DNA from 3 places in the Bradyrhizobium sp. AZCC 2230 genome. Region 2 is predicted to be linked to each of the others. Evidence: predicted binding sites of a transcription regulator. Region 2 holds the regulator's gene; each other region holds the start of a gene.

Region 1 (5,956 bases), 3.8 Mb from region 2:
CCCCCACTACGGCGACATCGTGGTGTTTCGCAACCCGAAGGATACTTCGGTCGACTACGTCAAGCGCGTGGTGGGCTTGCCCGGCGACCGCATCCAGATGCGACAGGGGCAACTCGTCCTCAACGACAAGCCGGTGATACGCGTCGCGCTCAAGGATCTGGCCGGCGGCGGGGCGGCCTGCGGGCTGGAGGCCGGTGCGAAAATCAAGCGCTGGCGCGAGGTGCTGCCGAACGACGCGAACTACGTCACCTACGACTGCATCGACAACGGCTATTACGACAACACCAATGTTGTCACGGTGCCGCCGGGCCATGTCTTCGTGCTCGGCGATAACCGCGACAACTCGACCGACAGCCGTGCGATGAGTGCGATGGGATTCGTGCCGATGGACAATCTGGTCGGCAAGGTGACGCGGATCTTCTGGTCGCTCGATTCCAGAGGCGAGCTGCGCCCGGATCGGATGGGGAAGGTGGGGTAGGGGGCGGCCTCTCTCTTCTCGTCATTCCGGGGCGCGCGAAGCGCGAGCCCGGAATCCATTGATCCGCAAGGTCAGACCGTAATTTCTGGATACAAATCGGTCCACTGCGGATTTTGCTTCTCAATGAGCCGGATCTTCCAATCGCGGCGCCATTTTTGAGTTCTTTCTCGCGGGTAATCGCGGTCACCGGATCATCGTAGATCTCGTACCAGACCAATTTGTCGACGGAATATTTCTTGCTGAAGCCTCGAACAGCCTTCGTCTTATGCTCATGGACCCGACGAACGATGTCGTTCGTCACGCCGAGATAGAGCGTGCCGTACTTTTTGCTGGCGAGGAGGTAGACGTAATAGGCCATGCGCAAGTCGTAAAATGGATTCCGGGCTCGGCGCTTTGCGCCGCCCCGGAATGACGGAGTATCCGGTTATACTACCTTTGCGTGCATGCGCGAGCAACAAAAACCCCGGCATCGCTGCCGGGGTTTCGCATTTCGTGTCTTGCCTGAATGGCTGGACTTAGAAGTCCATGCCGCCCATGCCGCCGCCCGGGGGCATCGCCGGACCGGCGCCGCCCTTCTTGGGCAGCTCGGCGACCATGGCTTCCGTGGTGATCAGGAGGGCCGCAACCGAGGCTGCGTTCTGGATCGCGGTACGGACCACCTTGGTCGGGTCGATGATGCCCTTCTTGACGAGGTCGCCGTATTCACCGGTCTGGGAGTCGAAGCCGAACGCGTAGGCCTTGTTCTCCAGGACCTTGCCGACGATCACCGAGCCGTCTTCACCGGCGTTGATCGCGATCTGGCGAGCGGGCGCGGAGAGCGCCTTGCGCACGATCTCGACGCCGGTCTTCTGGTCGTCGTTCTTAGTGCGCAGGCCCTTGAGCTGCTCGGAAGCACGGAGCAGGGCGACGCCGCCGCCCGGGACGATGCCTTCCTCGACAGCCGCGCGGGTCGCATGCATCGCGTCATCAACGCGATCCTTGCGCTCCTTCACCTCGACCTCGGTCGCGCCGCCGACGCGGATCACCGCGACGCCGCCAGCGAGCTTGGCAAGACGCTCCTGGAGCTTCTCACGGTCGTAGTCCGAGGTGGTTTCCTCGATCTGCGCCTTGATCTGGGCCACGCGCGCCTCGATGTCGGCCTTCTTGCCGGCGCCGTTGACGATCGTGGTGTTCTCCTTGTCGATCATCACCTTCTTGGCGCGACCGAGCATGTTGAGCGTGACGTTCTCGAGCTTGATGCCGAGATCTTCCGAGATCGCCTGGCCGCCGGTCAGGATCGCGATGTCCTGCAGCATGGCCTTGCGGCGATCGCCGAAGCCCGGAGCCTTGACGGCCGCGACCTTCAGACCACCGCGCAGACGGTTCACGACAAGCGTGGCCAAAGCCTCGCCTTCGACGTCCTCGGCGACGATGACCAGCGGCTTGCCGGTCTGCACCACGGCCTCGAGCAGCGGGAGCAGCTCGTTCAGCGAGGAGAGCTTCTTCTCGTTGATGAGGATGTAGGCGTCGTCCATCTCAACGCGCATCTTGTCGGCGTTGGTGACGAAGTAGGGCGAGATGTAGCCGCGGTCGAACTGCATGCCCTCGACGACGTCGAGCTCGGTCTCGAGCGACTTGGCTTCCTCGACGGTGATGACACCCTCGTTGCCGACCTTCTTCATCGCGTCGGAGAGGAACTTGCCGATCTCCGCGTCGCCGTTGGCGGAGATGGTGCCGACCTGGGCGATTTCCTCGTTCGAGGTGACCTTCTTGGAGTTCTTGACGAGGTCAGCGACCACGGCTTCCACGGCCAGATCGATACCACGCTTCAGGTCCATCGGGTTCATGCCGGCGGCAACCGACTTGGCGCCTTCACGAACGATCGCAGCCGCGAGAACGGTTGCGGTGGTGGTGCCGTCTCCGGCCGCGTCAGCGGACTTGGAGGCGACTTCGCGCACCATCTGCGCGCCCATGTTCTCGAACTTGTCGTCGAGCTCGATCTCCTTGGCGACGGTGACGCCGTCCTTGGTGATGCGGGGAGCGCCGAACGACTTGTCGAGGACGACGTTGCGACCCTTGGGGCCGAGCGTGACCTTCACCGCGTTGGCGAGAATGTCGACGCCGCGCAGCATCTTGTCGCGCGCATCTACGCCGAATTTGACTTCTTTAGCTGACATCTGGATTTTTCCTTAGGTGTTTAGCTGGGAGAGAGAGGTGGCTCTCAGGCCGCCTTCTTCTTGGAAGCGGGGACGTCGAGGACGCCCATGATGTCGCTTTCCTTCATGATCAGCAGATCGACGTTGTCGATCTTGACCTCGGTGCCGGACCACTTGCCGAACAGCACGCGGTCGCCGACCTTCAGGTCGATCGGGATCAGCTTGCCGGCTTCGTCGCGGCCACCCGGGCCGACGGCGACGATTTCGCCCTGGGAGGGCTTTTCCTTGGCCGTGTCGGGGATGATGATGCCGCCGGCGGTCTTCTCTTCTGCGTCGATGCGCTTGACCACGACGCGGTCGTGAAGCGGACGGAATTTCATGCAGCTCTCCTAAGCATTTGCACGAGTTGATGATTTTTGGGCGTTAGCAGTCCGTGCCAGCGAGTGCTAGCACAGGCGAGGCTGAAATAGGACAGGAATTTTGCGGGGGCAAGGGCTTCTAGCAGAAAAATCGGCACTCTGAAGGCCTGTCTGCCAGAATCCTTTACCATCGTTAACCGGTCTTAGGGACGTCTTGGGGGCCGTATTAGCACGGAGCCGTCTCTGCTGCTAAAGCATTGAATTTCAACAACTTGTTAAACTTTTGGGCTTGAGATGGATTGTCAGTTTGCGTCACATTTCTCTCATGTGAGCGCATCTCCACCGGGTGGCTCGTAACGGGTACCGGATCAAGCCACCCCTGAATGCGCTCCTGCAAAGGAGGTTGGCATGGGATTGCGGGTTGGTGCCGTTTCCGAGGATTTCCGGAAACAGCTGCTGGGCTACGGGCTGACGACGGCCCAAATTCTCTACCGGATGCCGGATCACCCGTCGCTGCTTCAGACCTATGTCTGGCAGAACTACGACATGTTTCCGAAATTCCCGGCGTTGAAGGATTTCCTGGCGTTCTGGACGGAGAGGCTCGACGGCCCGCTGCATTCGGTGACGGTGGCGCATTCCAAGCTGATCAAGCCGGCCGAGCTGCGCGCTGTGGATGGCGTGTTCCGGCTGAATTGATCAGAGCGCCGGTCTCGTAGGGTGGGCAAAGGCGCGCGCACTTCGCGCGCCGTGCCCACCATCTCTCCGCGCTTCATTTGCAATGGTGGGCACGCTTCGCCTTGCCCACCCTACGAGACCTGTTTCCGTGCTAGCCTTTCCCTCATAACAACAGGGGAGGCCGCCCATGGCCAAGAAAACAAAATCGCGCAGCGCAGCCCAGACCGCGGTGAAGAAGCGGAGCGGCGCCAAGCCCGCAGCGCGATCGTCGGCGCGCAAGGCCGTGAAGTCGAAGGCGCGCACGACAACAGCAAAGTCGTCCGTCAAGAAACCCGCACGCCCGAAGCAGCGCATCGCCATCAGCCATCACCGCGAGGAAGATTTCAAAGCCGACGGCCTGCGCGCCTACGCGAAGTATCGTGATCTCGGCATCGCCGCCGCCAGTCACGGCCTCGCGCAGGCCCACGTGATCCGCCTGCAAGGCCCCTGCGATCCGGCCGAAGTGTCAAAACTGCACTTCCACGCCGTCGACTTCCAGATGGTCTACGTGCTCAAGGGCTGGGTGAAGACCTACATGGACGGGCAGGGCGAGACCCTGATGAAAGAAGGCAGTGCCTGGACCCAGCCGCCGAAGATCAAGCACATGATTCTGGATTATTCGGACGACGTGGAGTTGCTGGAAGTGATCCTGCCGGCGGAGTTCAAGACGGTGGAGTTGAAGGCGTAGACGCTCTCGCGTTTTTGTAAGGACGCTCAGTCTCTCCTTCGTCATTGCGAGGAGCTCTTGCGACGAAGCAATCCAGACTGTCTCCGCGGACGCACTTCTGGATTGCTTCGCTGCGCTCGCAATGACGGCGGAGAGATTTGCGGGACACGCGATCACTAAAAATCGTCCGATCCGCGAAACCGGGCCGTTACCACTCGGATGGTTTCAGCCGCCGGCAAGCGCGGGCGCTAACCAGTCGAAAATATTCCTCGCGTCAACTCGAGGCTGTGAAAATGCGGGAAATGTTTTCATGGCGACCAACACTTTCGGCCGACGCGGCGTCGTGGCGCCAACCCCAAGGGGATCGTTTCAACCTGCATCGATTCAACCCGTCGCCGCGCCGATCGCTCCCCGGCCCTTGTCCAGCGAGGAGACGCTGTTTAGCGACAACAAGCTTCTCTCCGATATCCCTTTCCTCACCATTGGCCTGATTTTCGGTCTGCTCCTGATCTTCGCGCTGCAACGCAGTCTGGCGATCGACGTTGCGCGGGACGGCTCACTCGATGTCCGCTCGCTGATCGCCTATGGCGCGACCAGCTACGATCTGGTTGTTGGAAGGGGAGAGTGGTGGCGGATCGGCCTTGCGCCGCTTCTGCATGGCAGCGACTGGCACCTCATCGGCAATTGCATTGCGCTGTTCATCGTCGGCGTCAGGCTGGAGCCTCTGATCGGCCGTGGCTGGTTTTCGCTGATCTTTGTCGCCAGTGCGCTGGCCGGCGAGGCCGGCTCGCTGCTGGGCAACGCGCCCGGCATCCCGGGCGTCGGTGCGTCCGGCGCCATTACCGGGCTCATTGCCGCGCTGTTTGTCGCGAGCTTCGACCCCGAAGCCGACGCCGATCAAACAATGTCGAGGCTGAAGACGTCGCTCTTCTTCGGTGTTCCCGCACTGCTGCCGCTCGCCTTTGGGGCCTCCGGCAACGTCGACTATTTTGCCCATGCAGGTGGTGCGCTGGCCGGCGCCGCGCTGGCCATCATGCCGTGGCTCGTCTTCTGGTCCTATGACAACCTGCCGCGGAGCGCCAGCATGACGCTGCTCGCAGGATGCGTCGGATCCCTGATCTGCGCCGGCTTCGCGGCTTTGCATTATTCGTCCTACATGGCCGATGCCAGGCAGTATGTCCGCGCATCGGAAATGCCGGCGAATACGCGCGAGATGGCCAGCCGGTCTCTCGATCTTATCACCCGCTACCCGAAAGACCCGCGGGCTCATCTGTTTCGTGCGATCTTCTTCATTGAGCAAAACAGCCTCATTGCTGCCGAGACGGAAGTGCAAACCGCCGTGTCGCTCGCCCCTTCGGATGTGGCGGGCGGGCCGGTGCGATCCGCGGCGCAGGCTGTGCTGGCGCAGCTGCTGCTTGCGCGAGGACGGTCCAGCGAGGCGAAGGCCATGGCGGCCGAGCCGTGCCGTGCCAAGCTGGGTGAGGTGCGTCGCATGTTGGACAAGACGAAGTTGTGCAGCTGACTACCGCTCGAGATAGCCCAATTCTTCATTCATGATCGTGCGCGCATATTCGCCAAAGGCATCGATCAACCGGCCGCGCGC
Region 2 (5,956 bases):
GCGACGGCATCCAGCCCAAGGGTTAGGCGAAGGCGATCCAACACACTCGGTGTCGTCCCGGCCTAGTGCGCAATTGCGCACGGGGGGCCGGGACCCATACCGCGTGATCTCGCGATCGTGGAAGGTCGAAGTACCCACTCCTAGTTTTCGTCAAACTTCTCCCTTGGGGGTATGGGTCCCGGATCTGCGCTCCGCTTCGCTGCGCTTGTCCGGGACGACGGAGGCATTGCAAGCTCAACCGCTCCCCAGCGCCGGCTGCATTTTCGGGCTTTTGTTCGTACACGAACGGAATTAGGCTTCCCTCCATTGGATCAACCTTTGAGGGGAGGCGGACGATGCTGGATCGACGACAAATCTTGGCGGCGCTGGGGACCACGGCGCTCGCGAGCCTTGCTCCCACCGCACTTTTCGCAGCAGCCACGATCAAGCCGGACGATACCTCCGCGCTGCTCGTGATCGACGTGCAAAACTGCTTCCTGCCGGGCGGCAGCCTCGCGGTGAAGGAAGGCGAGCAGGTCGTGCCCGTGATCAACAAGATGGCGAAAGCGTTCTCGAACGTGGTGATGACGCAGGACTGGCACACGCCCGGCCACGTCTCGTTCGCATCGGTGCATTCCGGCAAGAAGCCGTTCGAGACCATCGACCTTCCCTATGGCAAGCAGGTGCTGTGGCCCGACCATTGCGTGCAGGGCACCGACGGCGCCTCGCTGTCGAAGGATCTTTCGATCCCGCAGGCCGAGCTCATCATCCGCAAGGGCTTTCACAAGGACGTCGACAGCTATTCGGCGTTCCTCGAAGCCGACGGCAAGACCTCGACCGGACTTGCCGGTTATCTGAAGGGCCGCAAGATCAAGCGCGTCTTCGTTGCGGGACTCGCAACGGATTTCTGCGTCGCCTGGACCGCGCTCGATGCGCGCAAGGCGGGCTTTGAGGTCTATGTCGTGGAAGACGCCTGCCGCGGCATCGACAATCAGGGCTCGCTGGCGAAGGCCTGGGCTGACATGGCCAAGGCCGGCGTGAAGCGGATTCAGTCTGCGGATATCGCGGTCAGCGCGTAAGGCGCGCTGCCAGACCCTCAAGGCGAGGAGACGCGCGCGAGCGCGCTCCTCGGGCCTGAGGATCGCTCAGTTCGCTTCGTTGCTGTTCGCGGCCGGAGCGGGCTTCGCGCCACCCTTGGCGACGCCGACCAGCGCCGGGCGCAGCACGCGGTCGCCGATGGTGTAGCCGGCCTGCATGACCTGCACGACGGTGCCTGCGGGCACCGACGCGTCCGGCACCTCATACATCGCCTGCTGGAAGTTCGGATCGAACTTCTGGCCCTGCGGGTCGAACTTCTTCACGCCGTGCTTTTCCAGCGCGTTGAGCAGCGAGCGCTCGGTGAGCTCGACGCCCTCGATCAAAGCGGTCATGCCGGGATCGGCCGCAGCGCGGGTCTCGGCCGGAATGGCATCGAGCGCACGCTGGAGATTGTCGGCGATGTCGAGCACGTCGCGGGCAAAGCCGGTCACGCCGTAGAGCTTGGCGTCGGCGACCTCCTTGGCGGTGCGCTTGCGCAGATTTTCCATCTCGGCCAGCGTCCGCAGCATGCGGTCGCGCGCCTCGGCGACTTCCTTCTGCAGCAATTCCACCGAACCCGGCTCGGGATCGTCGGGCATGATGTAGGGCTTTGACACCACCGGCTCGCCGGTCGCGGCAGTCGTGTCTTCGGGTTGCCGGTCTCGATCGGTCATCGGCTCTCTTTTCGAACTGGTCTTACGGGATTTTGCTGGCCCGGATATCGTGCTTCGGGCGCCGAAAATCAAGCGCCCGTGATCGGCTCAAATGCCGGTCAGCCCCCCAGCAGCCGACTGACGATGCGGGCGGCGTAGTCCACGGTCGGGATCACACGGGCATAATTCAGCCGCGTCGGCCCGATTACGCCCAAAACGCCGACGATGCGGCCGGCGGCGTCCTGATAGGGCGAGATGATGGTGGAGGAGCCCGATAGCGAAAACAGCTTGTTCTCGCTGCCGATGAAGATCCGCACGCCTTCGGCGGTTTCGGCGCGCCCGAGCAGGTCGATCACGCCGCGCTTGGTCTCGAGATCGTCGAACAGCAGCCGAACGCGCTCGAGATCCTCCAGCGCGTGCAGATCTTCCAGCAGATTGGCGTGGCCGCGGACGATGAGCTGGCGGTCTTCGTTGTCGCCGCCCGACCAGCTCGCAATCCCGGCCGAGATCACCTTTTGCGTCAATTGATCGAGTTCGGCGCGGGCCTCTGCGAGCGCGGTTTCCAGCTCGAGTCGCGCCTCGGCGAGCGTCCGGCCACGAATCCGCGAATTGAGGAAATTGCCGGCCTCGGTGATGGCGGATGAGGGAACTCCAGGCGGCAGCGCCAGCACGCGGTTTTCAACCTGGCCGTCCTCGCCGACCAGGATGACCAGCGCCTTCTCGGGTTCCAACCGGACAAATTCGATGTGCTTCAGCCGCGCATTGGACTTTGGCGTCAGCACCACGGCAGCGGCGCGGGTGAGGCCGGAGAGCCGGGTCAACGCCTGATCCAGCGCCGCCTCGACCGACTGCGCCTGACCGACGGAGGTCAGCTGGCTCTGGATCGACTGCCGTTCGGCGTCATTGAGGTCGCCGACCTGCATAAGAGCGTCGACGAAGAAGCGCAGGCCGAGTTCCGTCGGCAGCCGGCCGGCGGACGTGTGCGGAGCATAGATCAGGCCGAGCTGTTCCAGATCGGCCATGACGTTGCGGACCGAGGCCGGCGACAGCGGCATCGCGATCAGCCGCGAGATGTTGCGCGAGCCGACCGGCTCGCCGGTCGCGAGATAGCTTTCGACAATTTGACGAAAGATGTCGCGGGAACGCTCGTTGAGCTGGGCGAGGCCTGCGCGCGGCGCGATCAGATGGATCGGATCGTGATGGGCCACAGACGGTAACTCCTCTCGGCTGCACATAACTTGTCCATCCGGACGGCCCATGACAAGCGGGGTTTTGCGGTTCTCTGGGGACTGAAAAGCCTTGCTGCTCACCCTCAGCCCCCCTACAAGCACCGCGAATAGCCCTTACCCTGCGAGTTTTGGAGGATTTCCCATGCGGCCCAGCCGCCGTGCGCCCGACGAATTGCGCCCCGTGACGCTTGAGCGTGGCGTGGTCAAATATGCGGAGGGCTCCTGCCTCGTGAAATTCGGCGACACCCATGTGCTGGTCACCGCCACGCTGGAAGACCGCCTGCCGCCGTGGCTGAAGGGCCAGGGCCGCGGCTGGGTCACCGCCGAATACGGCATGCTGCCGCGCGCGACCTCCGAACGCACCCGCCGCGAAGCCGCCGCAGGCAAGCAGAGCGGCCGCACCGTCGAGATCCAGCGCCTGATCGGGCGTTCGTTGCGCACCATCGTCGACCTCGAGGCGCTCGGCGAGCGCCAGATCACGGTCGATTGCGACGTGCTCCAGGCCGACGGCGGCACCCGCACCGCCTCGATCACCGGCGCCTGGGTCGCGCTCGCCGACTGCATCAACTGGATGAAGACGCGCAACATGATCAAGGCCAACGTGATGCGCGACAACGTCGCCGCGATCTCCTGCGGCATCTATCAGGGCAAGCCGGTGCTGGATCTCGACTATGCCGAGGATTCCGAAGCCGAGACCGACGCCAATTTCGTCATGACCGGCGATGGCCGCATCATCGAGGTGCAGGGCACCGCGGAACGCGAGCCGTTTACACAGGACGAGTTCCTCGCGTTGATCGCCCTGGCGCAAAAAGGTATCGCGCGTCTGGTGGACTTGCAGAAACTGGCTGTCGCGTAGTCAATAGGCCCATGCACCGCCGAATCACCGGAAAGCTCGTCATCGCGACCCACAATCCCGGCAAGCTCGCCGAGATGAAGGAGCTGCTCGCGCCTCACGGCATCGAGGTGGTATCGGCCGGTGAGCTCGGCCTGCCCGAGCCGGACGAGACCGGCGACGACTTCCGCAGCAATGCCGCGATCAAGGCAATCGCGGCGGCGCAGGCGACCAAGCTTCCCGCGTTCGCCGACGATTCCGGCATCGTGGTCGACGCGCTCGACGGCGCGCCCGGCATTTTTTCCGCACGCTGGGCTGGTCCGAGCAAAGACTTCGCTGCCGCAATGGCGCAGATCGAGCGCCTGTTGCAGGAGCGTGGCGCCACAACGCCTGACAAACGCAAATCGCATTTCGTCTCCGCGCTCTGCGTCGCCTGGCCCGACGATCATCTCGAAGAGGTCGAGGCGCGCGTCGACGGCACGATGGTCTGGCCGCCGCGCGGCACTGCCGGTTTTGGTTACGATCCGATGTTTTTGCCCGACGGTCATACGCGCACCTTCGGCGAGATGGAAAGCATCGAGAAGCACGGCCTGCCGCCGCTCGGCCTCGGCCTGTCGCATCGCGCCCGCGCCTTCGTGAAACTGGCGGAGATCTGCCTTGAGCCGCGCTAAGGAAGCCTTTGGCGTCTACGTGCACTGGCCGTTCTGCCTGTCGAAGTGCCCCTATTGCGACTTCAACAGCCATGTCCGCCACGCCGCGATCGACGAGACGCGCTTTGCATCCGCCTTCGCCCGCGAGATCGAAACCACCGCACAGCGCTCGCCCGGCCGCGAGGTCACCTCGATCTTCCTCGGCGGCGGCACGCCGTCGCTGATGCAGCCGGCAACCGTCGGCGCCGTGCTCGACGCCATCGGCAAGCACTGGAAAGTTGCCAGCGACGTCGAAGTGACGCTGGAAGCAAATCCCACCAGTGTCGAAGCCACGCGCTTTGCCGGCTATCGCTCAGCCGGCGTCAATCGGGTTTCGCTTGGTGTGCAGGCGCTCGACGATGCCTCGCTGAAGGCGCTGGGCCGCATGCACAGCGCGCGCGAGGCGCTCGATGCCGTTGCGATCGCGCGCCGCTCGTTCGATCGCTACTCGTTCGACCTGATCTACGCCCGCCCGGACCAGACGCCGGCGATGTGGGCCGATGAGCTTCGCCTCGCGATCGATGAAGCCGCCGAGCATCTGTCGCTCTATCAATTGACGATCGAAGAAGGCACGCCGTTCTTCGGTCTGCACCAGGCCGGCAAGCTGAAGACGCCGGACGAAGCCGTCGCGCGCGCGCTCTATGACGTGACGCAGGAGACCTGCGACAAGCTCGGGCTGCCCGCCTACGAGATTTCAAACCACGCGCGGCGCGGCGCCGAGTGCCGGCACAATCTGGTGTACTGGCGCGGCGAGGAATATGCCGGCATCGGTCCCGGCGCGCATGGCCGCCTCGACATCGACGGTATCAGGCACGCCACCGCCACCGAGAAGCGTCCCGAAGCCTGGCTGATGCGCGTCGAAAGCGGCGGCCACGGCGTCGTCACCGACGATCTCCTCAACAGCGAAGAACGCGCCGACGAATTTTTGCTGATGGGATTGCGCCTGGCCGAAGGTATCGACCCCGAGCGCTATACCGCGCTCTCCGGCCGCCCGCTCGACCCCAAACGCATCGCGCTGCTAAGCGAAGAAGGCGCGATCACGGTGGATGCGACGGGCCGTCTGCGCGTCACGAGCAGCGGATTCCCGGTGCTGGACGCGGTGGTCGCAGATCTCGCGGCGTAGCGAGATCTCGTAGGGTGGGCAAAGCGAAGCGTGCCCACCGATTCCATCCGAATGTGTTGAAAGATGGTGGGCACGGCGCGCAAGTGCGCGCCTTTGCCCACCCTACGGCACCGGCGTTCCGAACTACGCCCCAAAACTCTTCGGCGAACCCGCGACCGCGACACCGCCGCCCGTCGTCACCTTCATCACCGCGAGCCCCCGCTCATTCGTGCCGTCGGCGCGGAAGCGGAACAGGCCGTCGATGCCGGCGAAACCAGATGGATTAGTGAGCACGTCCGACGAGAAGCGCGTGGTGCCCTGCGTGCGCGCGAGCGCTGCCACAAGCGCGACGGCGTCATAGGCGAGCGTCGCGGTGCGGATCGGCTCGGCGCCGT
Region 3 (5,956 bases), 1.1 Mb from region 2:
CTGGGCACGGCAGCGGCGGCCGCGGCCGGCGTGGTCGGCGGCTCGCTGCTGCTCTCCAGCATCCGCGGCATGATGGGTGGCGGATCGCATCAGGCTTTTGGCGACACCAATGCGCTGGGCGACCGCAGCCCGTGGGCTGGCGACCAGTCCGGCGGCTCGCTCGCCCGCGATGCCGGCCTCAATGACATCGGGTCGAACCGGGATTCGCACCAGGATTCCCGTCAAGGCTTCGCCGACCAGGCGTCGAACGACGACCAGAACAACAACGATCAGAACTACGGTGACGATCACGACGACAATCTGGACACGGCCGATAACAGCGATTTCGGCAACGACGACGGCGGCAGCGACTACGCCTGAGCAAGTCAGATCCGCGAAGCAAAACGGCCGCTCATTGAGCGGCCGTCGTGTTTCAAAGGGCTCCAAAGCGGGAGCATGATCCTTTTGGAAAGCCGCTTCCTGCTTTTCCGGATCATGCTCTCGTGAGGTCAGCCGCCCCAGTGTTGGCTTTGGTAGGGATCGCTGTATCCGACCGGTGCCGAGTACGGGGCCGCGTAGGGAACATAGGCAAAGCCCGCAGCCGCACGCGGCGTGATTTGGGGGGCGAAAGTTTGTGTGGCACGCGCGGCATGCCGCTTATGATTTGCCGTCCCGGCACTGGCCGAGGCGGTCAGGGCGACAAGGATACCCAAGGCCAAGATCGCACGCATCGCAATTGCTCCTGTTGAGTTGCCATGCGTAGGTAGGCTTCGGCCCTTGCCGCACCAATCCGCCACCCCTTCACGATCGCTCACATCCCCGGCATCAAAGCATGCCGCAGGCCCTCACATCACCACGACCTTGGTGCCGACATTGACGCGGCCGTAGAGGTCGATGACGTCCTCGTTGCGCATGCGGATGCAGCCGGAGGAGACGTTGGTGCCGATGGTCCAGGGCTCGTTGGAGCCGTGGATGCGGTAGAGCGTGGAGCCCAGATACATCGCGCGCGCGCCGAGCGGGTTTTCCGGGCCGCCCTCCATGTGCCGCGGCAGATCGGGACGGCGGGCGATCATTTCCGCAGGCGGCGTCCAATCCGGCCATTCGCGTTTGGCCGTGATCGACTTCACGCCGCTCCAGGTGAAACCCTCGCGTCCGACGCCGATGCCGTAACGCATCGCCCGGCCATTGCCCTCGACGAGATAGAGAAACTTGTTGTTGGAATCGACCACGATCGTGCCGGCACTTTCCTTGCCGCTATAGTCAACAGATTGTTTCTCGAATTTCGGATCGAACGGACGCTGCCGCGGATCGATTGCCTCCTGCTGGAGACCACTCTGCATCTGCGGCTCGCCCATCGGCGGCAGGCGGCGCGGATCGTTGTAGCCGGGCTGCTGCTGATAGATCGACTGCTGCGGCGCATAGGCCGGGCCGCGGCCGGGCCCGTCGCCGAACAGGAACTCGATGAAGCCGCCGCCCATGTTGGCATTGGAGGCGACACGCACCGGCGCCGGCGGGACCTGCGGCTGGTAGAGCACCGCGGGCGGATCGTTCGGCACCGTATTGTCGAAGGCGCTGGCGCGATCGGCGCCGACAATGAAGGCGCAAGCGCTGCCGAGCAGCGCGACAGACATTTTCTTGAACATCGACGTACTCTGTACTGTTTCGTCTAGTTGCATTCGCCGCCGAACGCGTTGACTGATCCGCGTCCTCGACGTGGTCAATAAAGAGCAAACTCCGTTTCGTTTGGTAAACGTATCGGGCGTTTCGATTCACCACGTCGCGATCGGCGCGGCAATTTGGCGATCAGCGTTTATTTTCGATGAAGGGCCGGGCCTCATGGTTAATCGCCCGTTTGCATGCCGTCGCGCGCAGCCGCACAACAGTTCCCGCTGTGAACCTCGTGTTAAATTGCTTCTGCCTACAAAGACGCGTGAGTGAGGTGGGGGGAGTTCTTGATGGCTATTCACCGCAAACGTTTTCGTGTCGAAGAGGCTATTGTCGGCGAGATGCCCAGCCCCGAAATGATTGAGGAGGCTGCGCCGATGCATAGCGAGATCATGGCCGAGCTGCGCGCGATCCGCGCACAGATGGCAAAGGGCTCGGTGCCCCTGACTGGCAGCGCGGCCATGGCGGCGATCGACGCCTCAACGGCCCAGGAGCTTTCCGACGCACGCACGATGCTCGAGACGTACCGGGCGCAGATCGAGCAGTGCGAAAAGCTGAAGATCGAGCTCGACCTGATCCACGACGCCATCGACCGCACCAAGCGCGAAATCGCGACGCTGCACGGCAAGAGCTTTGACGGCGCGGAGATGGCCAAGGTCAATGGCGAGCTCGGCGCGGTCGTCGGCGGCACCGAACAGGCGACCCAGCAAATTCTCGAAGCGGCCGAGTCGATCGACCAGTCGGCATCGGCGCTCGGCAAGGTCGATTCGGTCGACCAGCAGAAGCGCCTCGCCGACGACATCCAGGAACGCGTCATCTCGATCTTCGAAGCCTGCAACTTCCAGGACCTGACCGGCCAGCGCATCAGCAAGGTCATGACCACGATGAAGTTCATCGAGCAGCACATCAATGCGATGATGGACATCTGGGGCGGCGTCGACGCGATCAAGTCCCACGTCCAGCCGCAGGTCGACACCCGCAGCGATGACGACAAGCTGCTCAACGGCCCGAAGCTCGCCGGCGACGTCGGCCACGCCTCGCAGGACGACATCGACGCGCTGTTCGACTAAGCGAACGCGACAGAAAGACAGAGAGACAAACAAAACGCCGGCGCGAGCCGGCGTTTCTTGTTTTTGAAGTTGCTGCTGCGATCTTTCTACCTTCTCCCCTTGCGGGAGAAGGTGGCGCGAAGCGCCGGATGAGGGGTTGCCTCCACGAATTCAGATAAGAGTTAGATTCGGGGAGAGAGACCCCTCACCCGTCTCGCCGCTTTGCGGCGAGCCACCCTCTCCCGCAAGGGGAGAGGGGAAGTAGCTCCGACCCTCACGCCCTCGGCGCGCAGCGGACGTAGACCATGTTGCCGTAGCGGGTGGCGGCGTCCTTGTCGACGAAGCGGGTGATCATGACGCGGCCGTCGAAGGAGACGATCTCGCGATCCTGCTCGCCCGGCGTCGGGCCGGAGGGGCCGATATAATTCTTGCCGCCCGGCGAGCCCTTCAACCGCAGTTCCTGCGGCGTGGCCTGGTCGGCGAGATGCATGACCACGCCGCCGGAGGTGCCGGCGCCGATCACGTAGGGATTTTTGCACTGGGCCCGCGCGGCCGCCTCGGTGCGGGCGCGGTCGGCCGGGTTCTGGAACGAGGCAAGGCCCCAGCGGCCGACGATCTCGTCGGCGCGGATCGAGGCCGGCATTTCCGGCGCGACGCCGGGCTCCGTCTCGACCGCCGGCTGGGACGAGGAGAAGGACGGCAGGCTCAAGCCGCCGCCGCAGGCGCCGAGCAGCAACGCCAGGCAAGAGGCGGCCGCCAGATTGGCAACCGTGCGCGCGTGAGCTGAACTGATCATGGCATTCCCCCGAACAAGACCATGGCCGCATCCCTCCCGCAGCCAAGCGCAAAACCGCAGCCGTAGCAATGACGTCCTAATATACGCCCGCGCCGGAATCGAGTTTCCGTAAACACCATCCTATATCCGCCTCACCAATCGCTTAACCACCTTTGCTTGACAGGATCGCAGCCAAGCCATATTCCCACGCGCACTATTAGCACTCGGAAAGACCGATTGCTAAGCGCGCCGTTCGATCCTCGGGCAGAGGATGGACGGCAGCGCTGCCCCCACCCACTTCCGCTGCTTTCGGAAAAGCGAGCCTCCAAAGGGAAACGTCATGGCTAAGTCCAAATTTCGTCCGCTGCATGACCGTGTCGTGGTCAAACGTATCGACGCCGAGGCAAAGACCAAGGGCGGCATCATCATCCCCGACACCGCCAAGGAAAAGCCGTCCCAGGGCGAAATCGTCGCCGTCGGCCCCGGCGGCCGCGACGAGGCTGGCAAGCTGATCCCGATCGACCTCAAGGTCGGCGACCGCGTGCTGTTCGGCAAGTGGTCGGGCACCGAGGTCAAGATCGACAACGAAGATCTCCTGATCATGAAGGAGTCGGACATCATGGGCGTAATGGCCTAAGGCCAGACGCCTGAACGGCCGCTGAATGCCATGCCCGGATCAAGTGATCCGGGCATCCATCGTTCCGCCGCACAGCATCAAACAAGACACATCACGTAACACGAGGGACTGCAGACCATGGCTGCCAAGGACGTCAAGTTTTCCGGAGACGCGCGCGATCGCATGCTGCGCGGCGTCGACATTCTCGCCAACGCCGTCAAGGTGACGCTCGGCCCCAAGGGCCGCAACGTCGTCATCGAGAAGAGCTTCGGCGCGCCCCGCATCACCAAGGACGGCGTCACCGTCGCCAAGGAGATCGAGCTCGAGGACAAGTTCGAGAACATGGGCGCCCAGATGGTGCGTGAGGTCGCCTCCAAGACCAACGACCTCGCCGGCGACGGCACCACCACCGCGACCGTGCTGGCCCAGGCCATCGTGCGCGAAGGCGCCAAGGCGGTTGCCGCCGGCATGAACCCGATGGACCTCAAGCGCGGCATCGACATCGCGGTTGCCGCCGTGATCAAGGACATCGAGAAGCGCGCCAAGCCGGTTGCCGCCTCCTCCGAGGTCGCCCAGGTCGGCACCATCTCGGCCAACGGCGACGCCGCCATCGGCAAGATGATCGCCCAGGCGATGCAGAAGGTCGGTAACGAGGGCGTCATCACCGTCGAGGAGAACAAGTCGCTCGACACCGAAGTCGACATCGTCGAGGGCATGAAGTTCGACCGCGGCTATCTGTCGCCCTACTTCGTCACCAACCCCGAGAAGATGACCGCCGAGCTCGAGGACGCCTACATCCTCCTGCACGAGAAGAAGCTCTCCGGCCTGCAGGCCATGCTGCCGGTGCTGGAAGCCGTGGTGCAATCGGGCAAGCCGCTCGTCATCATCGCCGAGGACGTCGAGGGCGAGGCGCTGGCGACCCTGGTCGTCAACCGCCTGCGTGGCGGCCTCAAGGTCGCCGCCGTCAAGGCGCCGGGCTTCGGAGATCGCCGCAAGGCCATGCTGGAAGACCTCGCAATCCTGACCGGCGGTCAGCTGATCTCCGAAGACCTCGGCATGAAGCTCGAGAACGTCACGGTGAAGATGCTGGGACGTGCGGGCAAAGTGGTGATCGACAAGGAGAACACCACGATCGTCAAGGGCGCCGGCAAGAAGCCGGAGATCGAGGCCCGCGTCGGCCAGATCAAGGCCCAGATCGAGGAGACCACCTCGGACTACGACCGTGAGAAGCTCCAGGAGCGTCTCGCCAAGCTGGCCGGCGGCGTCGCGGTGATCCGCGTCGGCGGCGCGACCGAGATCGAGGTCAAGGAGAAGAAGGACCGCGTCGAGGACGCGCTCAACGCCACCCGCGCCGCGGTGCAGGAAGGCATCGTCCCCGGCGGCGGCGTCACGCTGCTGCGCGCCAAGAAGGCGGTCGGGCGTCTCACCAACGCCAATGCCGACGTGCAGGCCGGCATCAACATCGTGCTGAAGGCGCTGGAAGCTCCGATCCGCCAGATCTCGGAGAATGCCGGCGTGGAGGGCTCGATCGTTGTCGGCAGGATCCTCGAGAACAAGTCCGAGACCTTCGGCTTCGACGCCCAGACCGAGGAATATGTCGACATGATCGAGAAGGGCATCATCGATCCCGCCAAGGTGGTGCGCACCGCGCTGCAGGACGCCTCCTCCGTGGCCGGCCTGCTGGTGACCACCGAGGCGATGGTCGCTGAAGCTCCGAAGAAGGAAGCCCCGCCCGCAGCGGGCGGCGGCGGCATGGGCGGCTTCTGAGCCCATCCTCATCTGACAGTGTTGCGAAGGCCGCCTCCGGGCGGCCTTCTTTTTTGCCGACACTGGCCTGCGCTTCAACCGGCGGCCAAAACCCACTACGGTGGC

The links. Region 2 encodes HrcA, which represses chaperone genes, less so after heat shock. Its sites were predicted from a motif close to GTTAGCACTCNCNNNNNGNGAGTGCTAAC; they were not measured.
Region 1: a site for HrcA is predicted at 3,036-3,064, ahead of V1280_RS12525 (co-chaperone GroES). Genes of this name have one in related genera too.
Region 3: a site for HrcA is predicted at 3,685-3,713, ahead of V1280_RS35195 (co-chaperone GroES). Genes of this name have one in related genera too.

What each region holds. Positions count from the first base shown of each region.
Region 1 is NZ_JAZHRS010000001.1:2,555,092-2,561,047, reverse strand. It holds gene lepB (signal peptidase I) at 1-478, shown strand, start outside; partial or broken gene V1280_RS12535 (GIY-YIG nuclease family protein) at 550-836, opposite strand; gene groL (chaperonin GroEL) at 994-2,634, opposite strand; gene V1280_RS12525 (co-chaperone GroES) at 2,679-2,993, opposite strand; gene V1280_RS12520 (usg protein) at 3,381-3,668, shown strand; gene V1280_RS12515 (cupin domain-containing protein) at 3,835-4,374, shown strand; gene V1280_RS12510 (rhomboid family intramembrane serine protease) at 4,496-5,875, shown strand; gene V1280_RS12505 (LysR substrate-binding domain-containing protein) at 5,876-5,956, opposite strand, start outside.
Region 2 is NZ_JAZHRS010000001.1:6,315,974-6,321,929, reverse strand. It holds gene V1280_RS30335 (hypothetical protein) at 1-26, shown strand, start outside; gene pncA (bifunctional nicotinamidase/pyrazinamidase) at 336-1,058, shown strand; gene grpE (nucleotide exchange factor GrpE) at 1,125-1,730, opposite strand; gene hrcA (heat-inducible transcriptional repressor HrcA) at 1,829-2,917, opposite strand; gene rph (ribonuclease PH) at 3,081-3,794, shown strand; gene rdgB (RdgB/HAM1 family non-canonical purine NTP pyrophosphatase) at 3,806-4,441, shown strand; gene hemW (radical SAM family heme chaperone HemW) at 4,428-5,582, shown strand; gene V1280_RS30300 (penicillin-binding protein activator) at 5,706-5,956, opposite strand, start outside.
Region 3 is NZ_JAZHRS010000001.1:7,375,849-7,381,804, reverse strand. It holds gene V1280_RS35215 (DUF2076 domain-containing protein) at 1-360, shown strand, start outside; gene V1280_RS35210 (L,D-transpeptidase family protein) at 825-1,622, opposite strand; gene V1280_RS35205 (protein phosphatase CheZ) at 1,935-2,714, shown strand; gene V1280_RS35200 (hypothetical protein) at 2,968-3,489, opposite strand; gene V1280_RS35195 (co-chaperone GroES) at 3,809-4,105, shown strand; gene groL (chaperonin GroEL) at 4,223-5,851, shown strand.